DNA from 4 places in the Pseudomonas sp. JQ36 genome. Region 2 is predicted to be linked to each of the others. Evidence: predicted binding sites of a transcription regulator. Region 2 holds the regulator's gene; each other region holds the start of a gene.
The links. Region 2 encodes FliA, which starts transcription of late flagellar genes. Its sites were predicted from a motif close to CTAAAGTTTNNNNNNNNNNNGCCGNTAA; they were not measured.
Positions count from the first base shown of each region.

Region 1: ACS4NR_RS03690 (methyl-accepting chemotaxis protein) is a predicted target of FliA. The motif match lies at 1,178-1,205, and genes of this name have one in related genera.
Region 3: flgM (flagellar biosynthesis anti-sigma factor FlgM) is a predicted target of FliA. The motif match lies at 2,305-2,332, and genes of this name have one in related genera.
Region 4: ACS4NR_RS16725 (methyl-accepting chemotaxis protein) is a predicted target of FliA. The motif match lies at 1,896-1,923, and genes of this name have one in related genera.

Region 1 covers NZ_CM132642.1:773,535-777,628, forward strand. The annotation lists gene ACS4NR_RS03690 (methyl-accepting chemotaxis protein) at 1-1,148, opposite strand, end outside; gene ACS4NR_RS03695 (CPBP family intramembrane glutamic endopeptidase) at 1,251-2,042, opposite strand; gene inhA (isonitrile hydratase) at 2,279-2,965, opposite strand; gene ACS4NR_RS03705 (GlxA family transcriptional regulator) at 3,055-4,086, shown strand; gene ACS4NR_RS03710 (BRCT domain-containing protein) at 4,049-4,094, opposite strand, start outside.
Region 2 covers NZ_CM132642.1:474,748-478,841, forward strand. The annotation lists gene flhF (flagellar biosynthesis protein FlhF) at 1-415, shown strand, start outside; gene fleN (flagellar synthesis regulator FleN) at 529-1,359, shown strand; gene fliA (RNA polymerase sigma factor FliA) at 1,356-2,096, shown strand; gene ACS4NR_RS02320 (chemotaxis response regulator CheY) at 2,264-2,635, shown strand; gene ACS4NR_RS02325 (protein phosphatase CheZ) at 2,653-3,441, shown strand; gene ACS4NR_RS02330 (chemotaxis protein CheA) at 3,496-4,094, shown strand, end outside.
Region 3 covers NZ_CM132642.1:3,209,141-3,213,234, forward strand. The annotation lists gene cheR (protein-glutamate O-methyltransferase CheR) at 1-384, opposite strand, end outside; gene ACS4NR_RS14390 (chemotaxis protein CheV) at 431-1,363, opposite strand; gene flgA (flagellar basal body P-ring formation chaperone FlgA) at 1,446-2,207, shown strand; gene flgM (flagellar biosynthesis anti-sigma factor FlgM) at 2,368-2,694, shown strand; gene ACS4NR_RS14405 (flagella synthesis protein FlgN) at 2,743-3,210, shown strand; gene ACS4NR_RS14410 (flagellar brake protein) at 3,303-4,049, shown strand.
Region 4 covers NZ_CM132642.1:3,734,040-3,738,133, forward strand. The annotation lists yybP-ykoY riboswitch at 1-12, shown strand, start outside; gene ACS4NR_RS16715 (TMEM165/GDT1 family protein) at 101-685, shown strand; gene ACS4NR_RS16720 (M48 family metallopeptidase) at 877-1,695, opposite strand; gene ACS4NR_RS16725 (methyl-accepting chemotaxis protein) at 1,959-4,094, shown strand, end outside.

The DNA of each region.
Region 1 (4,094 bases), 300 kb from region 2:
CCCATCTCGCCGGCACGTGCCGCTTCGATGGCGGCGTTGAGGGCGAGCAGGTTGGTCTGGTCGGCGATGCCTTTGATCACGTCGACCACGCCACCGATTTCGTCGCTGTCCTTGGCCAGTTGGGTGACGGTCAGGCCGGTTTCGCCGACCACCACCGACAAGCGCTGGATGGCTTCGCGGGTTTCGCCGGCGATGTCACGGCCGCGACCGGTCAGACGGTTGGCTTCCTGCGTCGCGTCAGCCGTACGCTGGACGTGGCTGGCCACTTCCTGAGTGGTGGCGGCCATCTGGTTGACGGCGGTGGCGACCTGTTCGGTTTCCACGCGCTGACGTTCCAGACCGCTGGAGCTGTTGTGCGCCAGGGCGTCGGACTGTTTCGCTTGATCGGTCAGGTGCTCTGCAGTGTCCTGCAGACGGGTCAGGCAGGTTTTCAGGCGGGCTTCCTGGCTGAGGATCGACATTTCCAGACGCGCCTGCGCGCCACGGCTGTCGGTGTACATCTGCGCGATCAGCGGGTCGGAGGTAGTCTGTTCGGCCAGGCGCAGCAGGCGCTTGAGCCCGCGTTGCTGCCATTGCAGACCCATCAGGCCCAACGGTACCGACAGACCGGCAGCGAGGGCGAAGCCCCATTGCGAGTTCAGGGTCGCGCCGATCACGAAGCTCAACTGGCTGACCAGTATGAATGGCAGCCAGTCCTGCAGCACCGGCAGCCATTTGTCGCTGGAAGGAATTGCCGACTTGCCCTGGTTGATGCGTTGGTAGAGCGCTTCGGCACGGCGGATCTGTTCGGCGGTGGGTTTGATCCGCACCGACTCGTAACCGATCACCTGATTGCCCTCGAACACCGGTGTCACGTAGGCGTTCACCCAGTAGTGGTCACCGGATTTGCAGCGATTCTTGACAATGCCCATCCATGGCAAGCCTTGTTTCAGTGTGCCCCACATGTGCGAAAACACCGCAGCCGGGACGTCAGGGTGACGAACCAGGTTGTGCGGCGCACGGATCAGCTCTTCACGCGAAAACCCGCTGATTTCGACGAAAGCGTCGTTGCAGTAGGTGATCACGCCTTTGGCGTCGGTTGTGGAAATCAACCGCTGCTGAGCCGGGAAAGTCCGTTCGCGTTGTGTAATGGGCTGGTTATTACGCATGGTTTTTCAATCCGCAAGGCTTTGAAAGGTTGTCGGCGCTGTCAGGAAATTATTGAAGTTTTTTTTCAGATATAAGTACGGCGTCGCAAAACCGCTCTTGCTTCAACCGGCCAGCATCGGATAGGTGAACAGCGCAAAATGCAGCAGGTTCAGCCCGAAATGCGTGGCGATCGCCGCAGCAAGGCCACCAAAACGGTAGGCCAGACCATAGCCGACACCTGCCAGCCCCGCCAGCAACACCCAGTGCCATCCCGCGCCCACATGCGCCAGGGCAAAGATCAGCGACGCCAGCAGCAGAGCGAGGTTGTCGCCGTGGGGCAGGTGCTTGAACAGTCGGCTCAAGCCGCCCTGTATATAGCCGCGAAACAGCGCCTCCTCGACCAGCGTCACCAACAGCAGATTGTTCAGCAGCCACAGCCACGCCTGATCGGGCCACTTCGGCGCCCAGGCAATCATGCCGAACAACAGCGCGCCGCCCAGCGCCAGGACGGCGCTCAACGTCAGGGCGAGGACGCTGGCGTACACCGTCGAACGCAGCGTGCGTGCCGCGACAATCCATGGGCAGGCGAGCAACAGCCAGAAGCCGATCAAGGGTTTGTCCAGATTCAGGTACATCGCGAACGGCACGGCGTCGTCGGTGAAACGCAGCGGGGCGATGGCCCGGCCGTTGGCGAACCCCGGCAACCAGTGCAGCGCCAGTGACAGGGCGAGGAAGATAAACAGCGCGTGCCCCAGCAGACGCGCCACCGGCACTTGCTGTTGGCGTACGGCGAAACCGCTCACCAGCAATAGTCCCACGGAGATCAGCGCGAGCCAGCCGAGTTGGCCAAAGCTCAACGCCAATCCATAACCGAGGCTGAGAAGTGCCAGATAGAGCCATGGCAACGCCTTCATCGAAAGTCCTTGTGCAGAATTTTGTGGAAGGGCTTTCTACACGGGTGAGGGCGTTGGGACAAGTAAAGCTGTGGCGGGATGCGGGGACAGGCTGCAAACCTGAGGCCATTCACAAAACCCATTGTGGGAGCGGGCTTGCTCGCGAATGCGGTGTGTCAGGCGATAACAATCTCGACGGATACACCGCAATCGCGAGCAAGCCCACTCCCACAGTAGATCTGTGTGTAGCTGAGGGATCAGCGCAGATCGAGTTTCGCCGCCGCGCGCTCGGTGATTTCCGTGCGCAGTTTCAACGAAGGCGCCGCGCGGTGCCGAGCCTCATCGACGACAGCATTCGGCGCCGTCTGCGGGCTGCCCGATTCAAACGGCGGTGCCGGCGCATATTCCAGCTGCAGTTGAATCAACTGCGCCGCCTCGGCACCCACCAGTTCAGCCGCGAGCACCAGCGCAAAGTCGATGCCTGCGGTAATTCCGCCACCGGTAAACAGATTGCCGTCGCGTACCACCCGGTCCTGCACCGCAATCGCGCCGAGTTTCGGCAGCAGTTCGTGATAGGCCCAGTGGGTGGTCGCGCGTTTGCCTTTCAGCAGTCCCGCCGCGCCCAGTACCAGCGAACCGGTGCACACCGACGTCACATACCTGGCCTGCGCCGCCTGGCGTTTGATGAACCCCAGCGTCTGCTCATCTTCCATCAGCGGCCCGACCCCGGCGCCGCCGGGAATGCAGATCACATCCAGATTCGGGCAGTCCTCGAAGGTGGTGGTCGGTTTCAACAGCAGGCCGGTGCTGGCGGTGACCGGCACCAGATCTTTCCAGATCAGATGCACCTGCACGTCCGGCAGCGAGGCCAGTACGTCATAGGGACCGGTCAGGTCGAGTTGCTGCACCTGCGGAAATAACAGAAAACCGATCTGCAACGTCATGGGGTTTTTCTCCAGTTGAGGGGTGGACGGCTTCACTGTAGGCGCGTAGGTTCTGGCGTATACGCCAATAACCCCACGAATTACGCCAAATGCCCAAAGCCATTCACGTACTCGCGTTCGCCAACATGCAGATCCTCGACGTCACTGGCCCGCTGCAAGTGTTCGCCTCGGCCAACGACATCGCTCGCCAACGCGGCTTGCCGGTGCCTTATACGCCGTCGGTGATTGCCAGTGAGGGCGGCGCGGTGATGTCGTCGGCGGGGTTGGCGGTGCTCGCCGAACCGTTGCCGCAAGACGCCAGCGACACGCTGATTATCGCGGGTGGTTGGGGGATCTATCCGGCATCCGAAGATGAGTCGCTGGTGGATTGGGTACGCGAGCACGCAGCGAAATGTCGACGCGTCGCCTCGGTGTGTACGGGGGCATTTCTACTGGCGGCCAGTGGCTGGCTCGACGGACGTCGCGTGGTCACCCACTGGACCCGCTGCGAACAACTGGCGCAGCAGCACCCGAAGTTGCAGGTCGAAGCCAACCCGATTTTCATCAACGACGGCCCGGTCTGGACCTCGGCCGGCGTTACCGCTGGCATTGATCTGGCGTTGGCGATGGTCGAGGAAGATCTGGGCCGCGACATCGCCCTCGACGTCGCCCGGCATCTGGTGGTGTTCCTCAAACGCCCCGGCGGGCAATCGCAATTCAGCGTGACCCTGGCCCTGCAGAATCAGGGCAATCGCTTTGATGAGCTGCACGCCTGGATCGCCGAAAACCTCACCTGCGACCTCGGCGTCCCGACCCTGGCCGAACAGGCCGGCATGAGCGAACGCAGCTTCGTCCGCCACTACCGCGCCGACACCGGCCAGACCCCGGCCCGCGCCATCGAACTGATCCGCGTCGAAACTGCGCGGCGCCTGCTCAGTGATACAGGGCTGCCGGTGAAACGGATTGCGGCCAATTGCGGGTTTGGCAGCGAGGAGACGTTGCGCCGCAGTTTCCTGCGGGCGATCGGGGTGACGCCTCAGGCGTACCGGGAGAGGTTTTCGGTCAGTGCTGGCGAAGCAGATTCAGCGATGCCCTTCGGGGCAATTACCCGAACAGAACCTTCTGCCAATGATCTTCGCTGATGATCGCA
Region 2 (4,094 bases):
GATCGACACCGCCGGCTTGCAGGCCAGCGATCCGGCCTTGCGCATGCAGCTGGAAAGCCTGGCCGGGCGTGGCATCCGTTCAAAAAATTATCTGGTGCTGGCAACCACCAGCCAGAAACAGGTTCTAACCGCCGCGTACCACAGTTACAAGCGTTGCGGGCTTGCCGGCTGCATCCTGACTAAACTGGATGAGACGGCCAGTCTTGGCGAAGTATTGAGCCTGGCGATCAGTCATGAATTGCCGGTCGCGTACCTGACCGATGGCCCACGGATTCCGGATGATCTGCATCTGCCGCGCCGTCATCAACTGGTCAGCCGCGCCGTCAGCGTGCAAATGCAGGAAGAACCCAGCGAAGAAGCCATGGCTGACATGTTCGCTGATATCTACCACAGCCCGACCAAGCAGGTTGGCTGAGGTAATGAACCGTTTTTGTACCTACATCGATGGTCTGCCATGCATTGTTCCGGTTGAGAACGCGCAGCCAGTAATGTGGCCTCCGTCTATGCAAGACAAGGTAAAGAAATAACATGGGCAGCATGCATCCCGTACAGGTGATCGCGGTGACCGGCGGCAAAGGTGGCGTCGGCAAGACTAACGTGTCAGTGAACTTGTCTCTGGCGCTGGCAGAGCTTGGCCGTCGGGTCATGCTGCTGGACGCCGACCTGGGGCTGGCGAACGTCGACGTTCTGCTGGGACTGACCCCCAAACGCACTCTGGCCGACGTGATCGAAGGCCGCTGCGAACTGCGCGACGTGCTGTTGCAGGGGCCCGGCGGGATCCGCATCGTGCCGGCCGCTTCCGGCACCCAAAGCATGGTGCACCTGAGCCCGGCGCAACATGCCGGTCTGATTCAGGCCTTCAGCGACATCGGCGACAACCTCGATGTGCTGGTGATCGACACCGCTGCGGGTATTGGTGACTCGGTAGTCAGTTTTGTCCGCGCCGCCCAGGAAGTGTTGCTGGTGGTCTGCGACGAGCCGACCTCGATCACCGACGCCTACGCGCTGATCAAACTGCTCAACCGCGACTACGGCATGAACCGCTTCCGCGTCCTCGCCAACATGGCGCAGAGCCCGCAGGAAGGGCGCAACCTGTTCGCCAAGTTGACCAAGGTCACGGATCGCTTCCTCGACGTCGCCTTACAATACGTCGGCGCCGTGCCGTACGACGAAAGCGTGCGCAAGGCAGTGCAGAAGCAGCGAGCGGTCTATGAAGCCTTTCCGCGTTCCAAGTGCGCGCTGGCGTTCAAGGCGATCGCGCAGAAGGTCGATACCTGGCCGCTGCCTGCCAACCCGCGCGGACACCTTGAGTTTTTCGTCGAGCGCCTCGTGCAGCAAACAGCAGGGCCTGTGTTATGACCGCGAGCGGTATGAACTACTACAAGAAGTCGGCACGTGACGCGCAGTACGAGTTGATCGAGCGTTACGCGCCACTGGTCAAGCGCATTGCCTATCACTTGCTGGCGCGCTTGCCGGCGAGTGTGCAGGTTGAAGACCTGATTCAGGCCGGGATGATCGGCCTGCTCGAAGTCTCTACCAAATACGACGCCAGCAAAGGCGCCAGTTTCGAAACGTACGCGGGCATCCGGATCCGCGGCGCGATGCTCGATGAAGTGCGCAAAGGGGATTGGGCGCCACGCTCGGTTCACCGCAACACCCGTATGGTCAGCGACGCAATTCGCTCAATTGAAGCTAAAACCGGACGTGATGCTAAAGATCACGAGGTTGCGGCCGAACTCCAATTGAGTCTCGACGATTACTACGGGATTTTGAATGACACGCTGGGCAGCCGGCTGTTCAGTTTCGACGACCTGTTGCAGGACGGCGAACACGAAGGGCTGCACGAGGATGGCGCCAGTGCTCATCTTGAGCCGTCACGCGATCTGGAAGATGAACGCTTTCAGGCTGCGCTGGCGGATGCGATTGCCAATTTGCCGGAGCGTGAGCGACTGGTGTTGGCGCTGTACTACGACGAAGAGCTGAACCTCAAGGAAATCGGTGAAGTCCTTGGCGTCAGTGAATCGCGGGTCAGCCAGTTACACAGCCAGTGCGCGGCCCGTTTGCGGGGGCGTTTGGGGGAGTGGCGAGCGCGCTGAAGGCAGTGTGGGGACACTGCGAACGAGGCTGGTGCGGTGATGAACGGCACCGGTCTTGCTCTGTTGTGCTCCAGACAGTCATCGAGTGCTTTGCCGGATTGATTGAAGTGGCGCGTCCAGGTGCTGGGCGCGTTTAAGACTGCTTGGAGGTCGAATTGAACAAAGACATGAAAATCCTCATCGTTGATGACTTCTCAACGATGCGGCGGATCATCAAGAACCTGCTGCGCGATCTTGGGTTCACCAATACCGTCGAGGCCGACGATGGCACTACCGCCATTCCGGTACTCAACAGCGGAAGCATCGACTTTCTGGTAACGGACTGGAACATGCCGGGCATGACCGGTATCGACTTGCTGCGCCACGTACGTGCCGATGAAAAACTCAAGCATCTGCCCGTGCTGATGGTGACCGCTGAAGCCAAGCGTGAGCAAATCATCGAGGCCGCTCAGGCCGGTGTGAACGGCTACGTGGTCAAACCTTTCACGGCTCAGGCGTTGAAAGACAAAATCGAGAAGATTTTCGAACGCATCGGCTGATGACGCGCGGGGGAGCTATGGAGCATAACGAATCTTCACAGGGCGATTTCGAGTCGACCCTGAAAAAACACGCGGTCGAACTGGTCGAGAGCCTTGAAAAAGGCAGGTTCGGCGACGCTGTGCAACTGATCCATGAGCTCAATCAGACCCGTGACCGCGGCCTGTATCAGGAAGTGGGCAAGCTCACACGCGAACTGCACAGTGCGATCGTCAATTTCCAGATCGATCCGCACATGCCGCAGGCCGAGGAAGTGTCGCAAATCACCGACGCCACCGAACGCCTGGGCTATGTGGTCAAGCTGACCGAAGCCGCGGCCAACCGCACCATGGATCTGGTGGAGAGCGCCACCCCGGTGGTCAATGGCCTGGCTGAAGAAGCCCAGGCGCTGAGCACCGATTGGGGCCGCTTCATGCGTCGTGAGGTCGGAGCTGAAGAGTTCCGCGAACTGGCGCGCCGGGTCGACGGTTTTCTGTCACGCAGCAGCACGGACAACCGTGCGGTGTCGAGCAACCTCAACGACATCCTGCTGGCTCAGGATTACCAGGACCTCACAGGTCAGGTGATCAAGCGTGTGACCCAACTGGTCACCGAAGTCGAAAGCAATTTGCTCAAACTCGTCCTCATGGCCAGTCAGGTTGACCGCTTTGCGGGCATCGAACACGACCGTGCCGCGATGCTTGCAGAAAAAGATCCACAAAAACATCTCTCGCAGGGTGAAGGTCCGCAGATTCATGCCGATAAACGAGAAGACGTTGTGTCCGGTCAGGACGATGTGGACGATTTGTTATCCAGCCTCGGATTCTAGAGTTTTGGAATTTTAGGTTTTTTGGGTTTTTAGACCTGTAGGAGCACCCCATTAATGAGCTTCGGCGCCGATGAAGAGATCCTTCAGGATTTCCTGGTTGAGGCCGGCGAGATTCTTGAGCAACTGTCCGAGCAACTGGTCGAGCTGGAAAGCCGCCCGGATGACGCAGATCTGCTCAACGCAATTTTTCGCGGTTTCCACACTGTAAAAGGGGGCGCCGGCTTCCTTCAGCTCAACGAGCTGGTGGAGTGCTGTCACATCGCCGAAAACGTGTTCGACATCCTGCGCAAGGGTGAGCGTCGCGTTGATGCAGAACTGATGGACGTGGTGCTTGAAGCACTGGACGCGGTGAACAGCATGTTCAGCGAAGTCCGTGAACGTGCACCGATCACGGCGGCCACCCCGGAACTGCTGGCCGCGCTGGCGCGTCTGGCCGAGCCGCAAACGGCCGACGAAGCTCCGGCTTCGCCAGTGGCCGAGATGATCGAAGAACTGGTCGTCGAAGGCGATTCGAGCGATTCGGGCGACATCACCGATAACGAATTTGAACAGTTGCTGGATTCGCTGAACGCCGTCAAGGCCGAAGCCGAAGCCCCGGCTGCTGCACCTGCGCCGGCTGCCGATGCCGCTGCCAGCGATGAAATTACCGACGC
Region 3 (4,094 bases), 2.7 Mb from region 2:
CTCGAACTCATCGATCGACATCGACAGCGAATACGGTTCCTGACCCGACGAGCACGCCGCCGACCAGATCCGCAGACGCTGGTTGGGACTGGCCTTGATCGCCTCGGGCAGCACCTTGTTCTTCAAGACTTCAAACGGATAGGTGTCCCGAAACCACAGGGTTTCGTTGGTCGTCATGGCATCGACCACCTGCTCGCGCAAACCGCTGCGCGGCTGGGTCTGGATGCGCTGTACCAGCTCACCCAGGGACTTGATGCCTTGCTGCTCCATCAGTTTGTTGAGACGGCTCGAGACCAGGTACTGCTTGTTTTCACCGAGCAAAATGCCACAGGCTTTTTCCAGGAAGACCCGGAATTGTTCGAAATCCAAATTACCCGTAGACAATGATGCCGCCTCTTAAATCGTGTTGACCGCCAGGGACAAAAGGCCCCTAGCTGATATCTGCTGCTTTGATCCGGTCGACTACCCGGGATGCCAGGTCATCAGGACGGAATTTGGCCAGGAAGTCATCGGCACCGACTTTCTTGACCATCGCCTGATTGAATACCCCCGACAACGAAGTATGCAGGATGATATGAAGCTTTTGCATGCGCGGGTCGCTGCGGATCTCCGCCGTCAGGGTGTACCCGTCCATCTCCGGCATCTCGATGTCGGAAATCATCATCAGGAACTCTTCTTCCGGCTTCTTGCCCTCTTCGACCAGCTTGCGCAAGTAATCCAGCGCCTGCTTGCCGTCGTTCAGCGCCACCACTTCGACCCCGATCGTCTGCAGGCAACGCGTGACCTGCTTGCGCGCCACCGACGAGTCATCGACCGTCAGCACCCGCAGCGACAACGCCTTGCTCTGGGTTTCGACATCGACCACACCGACCGAAATCGCCTCAGGCGTCGGCGCCACTTCCGCCAGCACCTTCTCGACATCGATGATTTCGACTAACTGATTGTCGACCCGAGTCACAGCCGTCAGGTAGTGATCTCGCCCGGTGCCCTTGGGCGGTGGATGGATCTCTTCCCAGTTCATGTTGACGATGCGCTCCACCGAGCGGACCAGGAAACCCTGGGTCTTGGTGTTGTACTCCGTGATGATCACGAACGGACTGTTCTTGTCTTTCAACGCCCCGGAACCGGTCGCCATTGCCAGATCAAGGATCGGAATGGTCGCCCCCCGGATATTCGCCACCCCGCACACGACAGGACTGGACTTGGGCATCAACGTCAACGACGGGCATTGCAGCACTTCCCGCACCTTGAACACGTTGATTCCGTAGAGCTGTTGGCCGTCGAGACGGAACAACAACAGCTCCAGGCGATTCTGCCCCACCAGTTGCGTGCGCTGGTTTACCGAATCCATTACACCAGCCATGCCCAGACTCCTACACCAACGCCAAGTGTTGTTGCGACGCACATTCATTGCTAAACGGCACGGCGCTTGCTTTTTAACTCGTATGAACGCTCAAACGACATTTTTTCGACGCCTGACCTCCCGCACCCGCAAAGCGCTGTGCGCGGTGTCTGCCGTCTGCTTCTTCTTCGCTGGCAGCCCTGCCGGTGCTGATACGGTTACCTTGCCTGACATGCTTATCGGCGTCACTCAGGGCTTTCTTGAGTTCACCGTAGAAGACTATCTGGCTACCAGTCAAACGGAAGGCCGCTACGAAATCGAGGTCAACCAGCTCGACCCGCGCATGCGCATGCCTATGTGCGACAAGGAATTGACAGCCTCGCTGGAGAGCCCGGCGCGGCCGCTGGGCCGGGTTACGGTCAAGGTCCGGTGCGAAGGAAGTTCGCCGTGGACGGTGTTCGTGCCCGCTCAAGTCCGCCTGTTTCGCGAGATTGTCACCACCACCCGTCCGCTCAAGCGCGCCGGGATTATCGGGCCGCAGGATGTGACCTTGCGCGAGCGCGACGTCAGTGTGATCAATCAAGGTTTCCTGACCTCGGTAGACGAGGCGATCGGGCAGAAATTAACCCGACCAACGGTCGCCGATCAGGTCATTACTCTGGTGCATCTGGAACAGGCAGAAGTGGTGCGCAAAGGTGATCAAGTGGTCATCACCGCCCGCAGTGGCACGCTCGCCGTGCGCATGCCCGGCGAAGCCCTGGCCAACGGCGGTCTGAAAGAACAGATTCGGGTGAAAAACCTCAATTCCAACCGGGTGATCAAGGCGCAAGTCGTTGCGCCGGGCCAGGTGGAAGTGGCCATGTAAAACGCTCTCGCAGAAAACTGGCGCCAGCCCCGACGCTTCCCTAAACTGTGCCGCAGCAGGACACGCTTCGGCACATGCAGCTCATTGCAAAGTGAGCCTAAAGTTTTCCAGGGAATGGCCGAAAACATGGCAAGCGTCCAAATTCCCAGAGGTTTTTAACATGGTCATCGATTTCAGCCGTCTGAACAGCTCCTCGTCACTTACGGGCAGTACACGTACCAGCAACGCCAAGGAAACCGCCGAATCCGGCACCTCCGCGCCGCTGAATACCCAGGCCGAAACGGCCAGTACCGCAAAAAGCGGGGAATCGGTACACCTCAGCAATGAGGCTCAACAGTTGCAGAAGGTCACTGACAAGCTGCGCGATCAGCCTGCCGTCGACAAAGCCCGCGTGGCCGAGTTGAAAGCAGCGATTGCCGATGGCAGCTATAAAGTCGACAGCAACCGTGTAGCCAGCAAACTGCTCAACTTCGAAGCCCAGCGCTAGGCTTTTGCCGGCGCCAGGCTTTTGGACGCTTAGAACCCAAGGCCAGCCATGCACGACACTAATTTATTGCAACTGATCACCGACGACTTTGCTCCAGCTCAACAATTGCTGGAGTTGCTGCAAACCGAGTCCCTCGCTTTGCACGGTCGTGACATGCCTTTGCTCGAAGACATTCTGGCGCGCAAACAGGCATTGATCATTCTGCTTGAACAGCATGGCCGCAAGCGCAGCGAAATCCTTGCCAGCCTCAACCTGCCGCTCGACCGTCAGGGCCTGGAGCAACTGGCCAGCCAGTCGAGCATTGGCGATCAGTTGCTGTCCCAGAGCGATGTACTGACCGACCTGATTGCCCAGTGCCAGGCCGCCAATGTGAAAAACGGTCAGTCGATCCAGATTCAGCAGGCCGCCACGGCCAATCAACTGAAAATCCTCACCGGGGGCGAGCCGCCAGCGCTGTATGACGCTTCTGGCACATTTGCCAAACCGACCAAGCCGCGCACCCTCAGCCAGGCGTGAGCCATTCGATGTGCCTGCACTATCAACCCGCGAAACATGCTGGCAAAATGCTGGCTAGTTATAGTCAAATTTTGTCTGGAGATTGAGAAAACGTGCCAAACGCCCTAAGCGCGGATGACAGTCCGCAGCCCCCAAAGGTGCTGACCACGCCCCTGGAAATCTCCAGCAACCTGCGCCAGCTGCAAGAAAGCCACGACCCGCTGATCATCACGTTCCACGAGCGCAGTCAGCGCTTCCAGAGTTACCTGATCAAGGTTGACCGGGAAACGGCAACGATTGCCCTGGATGAAATGATCCCGCGCGATGGCGAGCGTTTTCTGCTGGCGGGCGAACCGTTCAAGGTCGAAGGCTTCCACGATGGCGTGCGCATCGCCTGGGAATGCACCGGTACGCTGAACATTGAAGAGTCCGAGGGCGATCGCTTCTACACCGGCGAGCTGCCGACCGAAGTGGTTTACCACCAGCGCCGCAACGCCTTTCGCGCAGCCCTGAAGCTGACCGATCTGGTCAGCGTCGAACTTGGCGGCGAAAAGCTCAAGGCGCCAATCAACGGCAAATTGCTGGATATTTCCGCCACCGGCTGCAAGCTGCGCTTTGAAGGCGACATCACCGACCGCCTGCAATTGGGTCAGGTCTACGACCGCATGATCGCCACCCCGCTGTTCGGCAATCAACCTATCTCGGTCGAGCTGCGTTATCTGCACTTCGAAGAAAAGCTCAACATCACCTTCGCCGGCCTGCGCTTTCACAACATCAGTGGCCAGGCGGCGCGCAATGTCGAACGCTTCGTTTATCAGTTGCAGCGTGAGGCACGCCGGTTCGATAAAGACGATATGTGATTCGTACGAGCAAATAGAAAGGGCAGTCCCTGGCGGGACTGCCCT
Region 4 (4,094 bases), 2.8 Mb from region 2:
ATCGCAGGGTTTGACAAGACCTATGACACGCACACCTTACCCGGGGCGGGAAGGCTGTACGTGTCATAGCCGTGTCGACCCGCCCCTTAGGAAAATCCTGATGCTGGACTCGTTACTCGTTCCCACCGCAATCGTTGCCTTGGCCGAAATCGGCGACAAGACGCAACTGCTCGCGCTGATTCTCGCCGCTCGCTTTCGCAAACCCTGGCCGATCATTGCCGGTATCGTCGCTGCGACCCTGGCCAACCACGCGGCAGCCGGTGCGGTAGGTGCCTGGTTCGGCAGCTTCTTCTCCGATTCGGTGTTGCACTGGATTCTTGCCGCAAGCTTCGCTGCCACGGCGCTCTGGACGCTGGTTCCGGACAAGATGGACGACGATGAAGCCAGCACCGCACGCAAGTTCGGCCCCTTCCTGACCACGCTGATCGCCTTCTTCCTCGCGGAAATCGGTGACAAGACGCAGATCGCCACGGTGATGCTGGCGGCGCAATACCCTGAGCTGTGGCTGGTGATTATCGGCACTACCCTGGGCATGTTGATTGCCAACGTGCCGGTGGTACTGGCGGGTAACTTTGCGGCGGAGAAATTGCCACTGACCTTAATCCGTCGCCTGGCGGCTTCGGCGTTCCTGATTCTGGCGATCGTGGCGGTGTACAAGGCGATGCAGAGCAGTGGCTGGGTTTAACCCCCGTCGACTGAACTACCGAAAACCTGTGGTGAGGGGATTTATCCCCGATGGGGCGCGAAGCGCCCCCAAGCTGACCACCTCGGTGCACCCAGTACACCGCAGTCATAGGTTTTGGGGCTGCTTCGCAGCCCATCGGGGATAAATCCCCTCACCACAATAAAGCCAGTTCCCTTCAAGCCCCGACGGACTCAGGACTTCGGGGCTTTCTCGTACAGCGGCATGACTTTCGGAATCGCCGCCTGCAGCGAGGCGATCCGGCTGGTCGATGCCGGGTGAGTACTCATGAACTCCGGTGGCGAACCTTCTGACGCCTTGCTCATCTTGTTCCACAAGGTGATCGCGGCATTCGGGTTGTACCCGGCACGGGCGGCCAGCTCCAGACCGATCAGATCAGCTTCGTTTTCGTTGGCACGGCTGTTGGGCAAGGTCATGCCGTAGTTGGCCACGGTGTCGGCCAGCGCCAGACTGTCCTGACCCAGACCGAACAACGCACCGGCACCCTGCTTGGCCATTTCAATGCCATAAGCCTTGGACATCGCTTCACGACCGTGCTCGCGCAGGGCGTGGGCGATTTCATGGCCCATGACCGCAGCGATTTCATCGTCGGTCAGCTTCAGGCTGTCGATCAGCCCGGTGTAGAAAATGATCTTGCCGCCAGGCCCGCAGTTGGCGTTGAGCTCGTCGCTCTTGATCAGATTGACTTCCCACTGCCATTGCGCCGCATCCGGACGGAAGTTCGGTGCCTGGGCGATCAGCCGGTTGGCAATCGCCTGAACCCGCTTGGCCTCCGGACTGGTCTTGTCCAGCACGCCTTTGCTCGACGCTTCGCCGACGGTCTTCTGATAGGACTGGGCATACATCTGGTCGACCTCTTGCGAGGACAGCATGCTGAACATGTACTGCTTGCGCTCCACCCCCACGGCTCCGCCGCTGGTGGTGTTGACCGACTGACAACCGGCCAGCAACAGCGCTGCGCTCAGTGCACTTACAACCAATGTCTTGTTCATTCAAAAGCTCCCTGAAAACCTGCCGCGTATCCTAGGCGGGTAATTGTATCGGCGCCAGATACAACAGACGTGTTGCACGGTCTTTCGGAAATTTCCCACCGCTGCTGTCGTAAAAAATTCACAGCAACCGGCAAGCCTGCTGCCACTGCGTCGCGCACCGACCCATTTGCGACATCCTCCGCCGTTTGTTTCGTTCAACGCTCATGGCGCCATGCCTGCTGCCGATACAACAGCGCAGACGTCCTCTTGCGTGCGGAGCTCCCATGAAGTTCAAGTCGATCCAGTTTTCCGTCGCCGCCCTGGCTGGCGCCATCGTCCTCAGCGTGGTCGCTGCGCTGGTGCTGTACGCGCTGTTCTCCGGCGCCCGCACCCAGGAAATGGTGCAACAGCGAACCCAGGCGCAGTTCGAGCAAGTCATCGAACAACGCCTGACCTCGCTGGCGCAGACCCAGGTCAGCCAGATCCAGCGCGAACTCGAAGCGCCGTTGCTGATTGCCGGCGGACTGGTGCGGGTCAACGCGCTGCTCGGCACACCGGGTGCCGATGGCCAGCCGCGACTGAGCATGAGCCGCGAGCAACTGATCAGCCTGATCAAGGAAAACGTCGAAAAGAATCCGAAGATTCTCGGCACCTACATCGGCTGGGAAAAAAACGCACTGGACCACAATGACGCGGCCTACATCGGCAGCGCCGTGATCGGTATCGATCCCGCCAACGGACGCTTCCTGCCGTGGTGGTTCCGCAATACCGACGGCAGTCTGGGCGTGGACAAACTGGCCGATGTCGACGATCAGAAAACCCTGTCCACCGGGGTGCGCGCCAGTGAGTACTACCTGTGCTCCAAGGAAACGAAAAAGCCCTGCGTGATCGATCCGGCGCCGTACAAGGTCGGCGACAAGATCGTGATGCTCGCCTCGTTCATTGAGCCGATCATGCTCAACGGCGCATTCCAGGGCATCGTCGGCGCCGACCTGTCGGTGAACTTCATTCAGGAAATGCTCCTCGGCGCCAACCAGAAGCTGTACGGCGGCGCCGGGCAAATGACCCTGATCGGCGGCAACGGCCGGATCGTCGCCTACACCAAGGACACCAGCAAATTCGGGGAAAAGGTCAGCGACATTCTCGACGCCGAGCAGATCGCCAACATGGCCAACCTCAAGCGCGGCGAAGTCACCTACTCGGTCAACAAGGACAAGGGTCGCATCGAGCTGTACCTGCCGTTCGGCATCGGCCAGACCGACGCACGCTGGACCTTGATGCTGCAACTGCCGCTGAACGCAGTGATGGCGGATCTGCAGAAACTCCAGGCCGATCTCGATGCACAACGAAAATCCGACACCTTCGGCATGGCCATGGTCGGCCTGATCATTGCCGCCATCGGTTTGCTGGTGATCTGGCTGGTGGGGCACGGCATCGCCCGACCGCTGAAACAGATGGTCGCCATGCTCGATGACATTGCCAAAGGTGAAGGCGATCTGACCCGTCGCTTGAGCAGTGATCGCAGCGATGAACTGGGCTCGATTGCCAAGGGCTTCAACACCTTCCTCGCCAAGTTGCAGGCGATGATCACCCAGGTGGTGACGTCGGTGCAGAGCGTCAGCGATTCCTCGGAACACACTGCCGACATCGCGATTCGCACCAACATCGGCATTCAGAAACAAATGGCCGAGATCGATCAGGTTGCCACCGCCGTGCAGGAAATGACCGCCACTGCCCAGGACGTGGCACGCAACGCCACCCAGGCGGCGCAAGCCGCCAGCCATGCGGATCAGGCCGCAGGCCAGGGCATGCAGATCGTTCGTGATACCTCGAATTCGATTGGCGTGCTGGCGGTGGAAATCGGCAAAGCGGTGGAGGTGGTGCAGACGCTGGCCAAGGACAGTGAAAACATCAACGCGATCCTCACCGCGATTCGCGGAATCGCCGAGCAGACCAACCTGCTGGCGCTGAACGCGGCGATCGAAGCGGCGCGGGCCGGCGAACAAGGTCGCGGCTTTGCGGTGGTGGCGGACGAGGTACGCAATCTGGCGCAGAAAACCCAGAAAGCCACCGAAGAAATCCAGAGCATGATCCAGCAACTGCAACAAGGCACCCGCGATGTGGTGCGGGTCATGGAAGACAGCCAGCACCGCACTGACGAAAGCGTGCAGCACGCGGCGAAAGCGGCCGAGGCGCTGGAGACGATTACTCAGGCGGTGTCGGTGATCAATGACATGAATACGCAGATTGCCAGTGCGGCGGAAGAACAGAGCGCAGTGGCGGATGACATCAATCGTAACGTGATCAATATCGGTCAGGTGGCGAATGAAGTGGCGGGCGGTGCGGATGAGTCGAGTTCGGCCAGTGCCGGCCTGACTAAATTGGCGGAGCAGCAGCGGCGGTTGATCAATCAGTTCAAG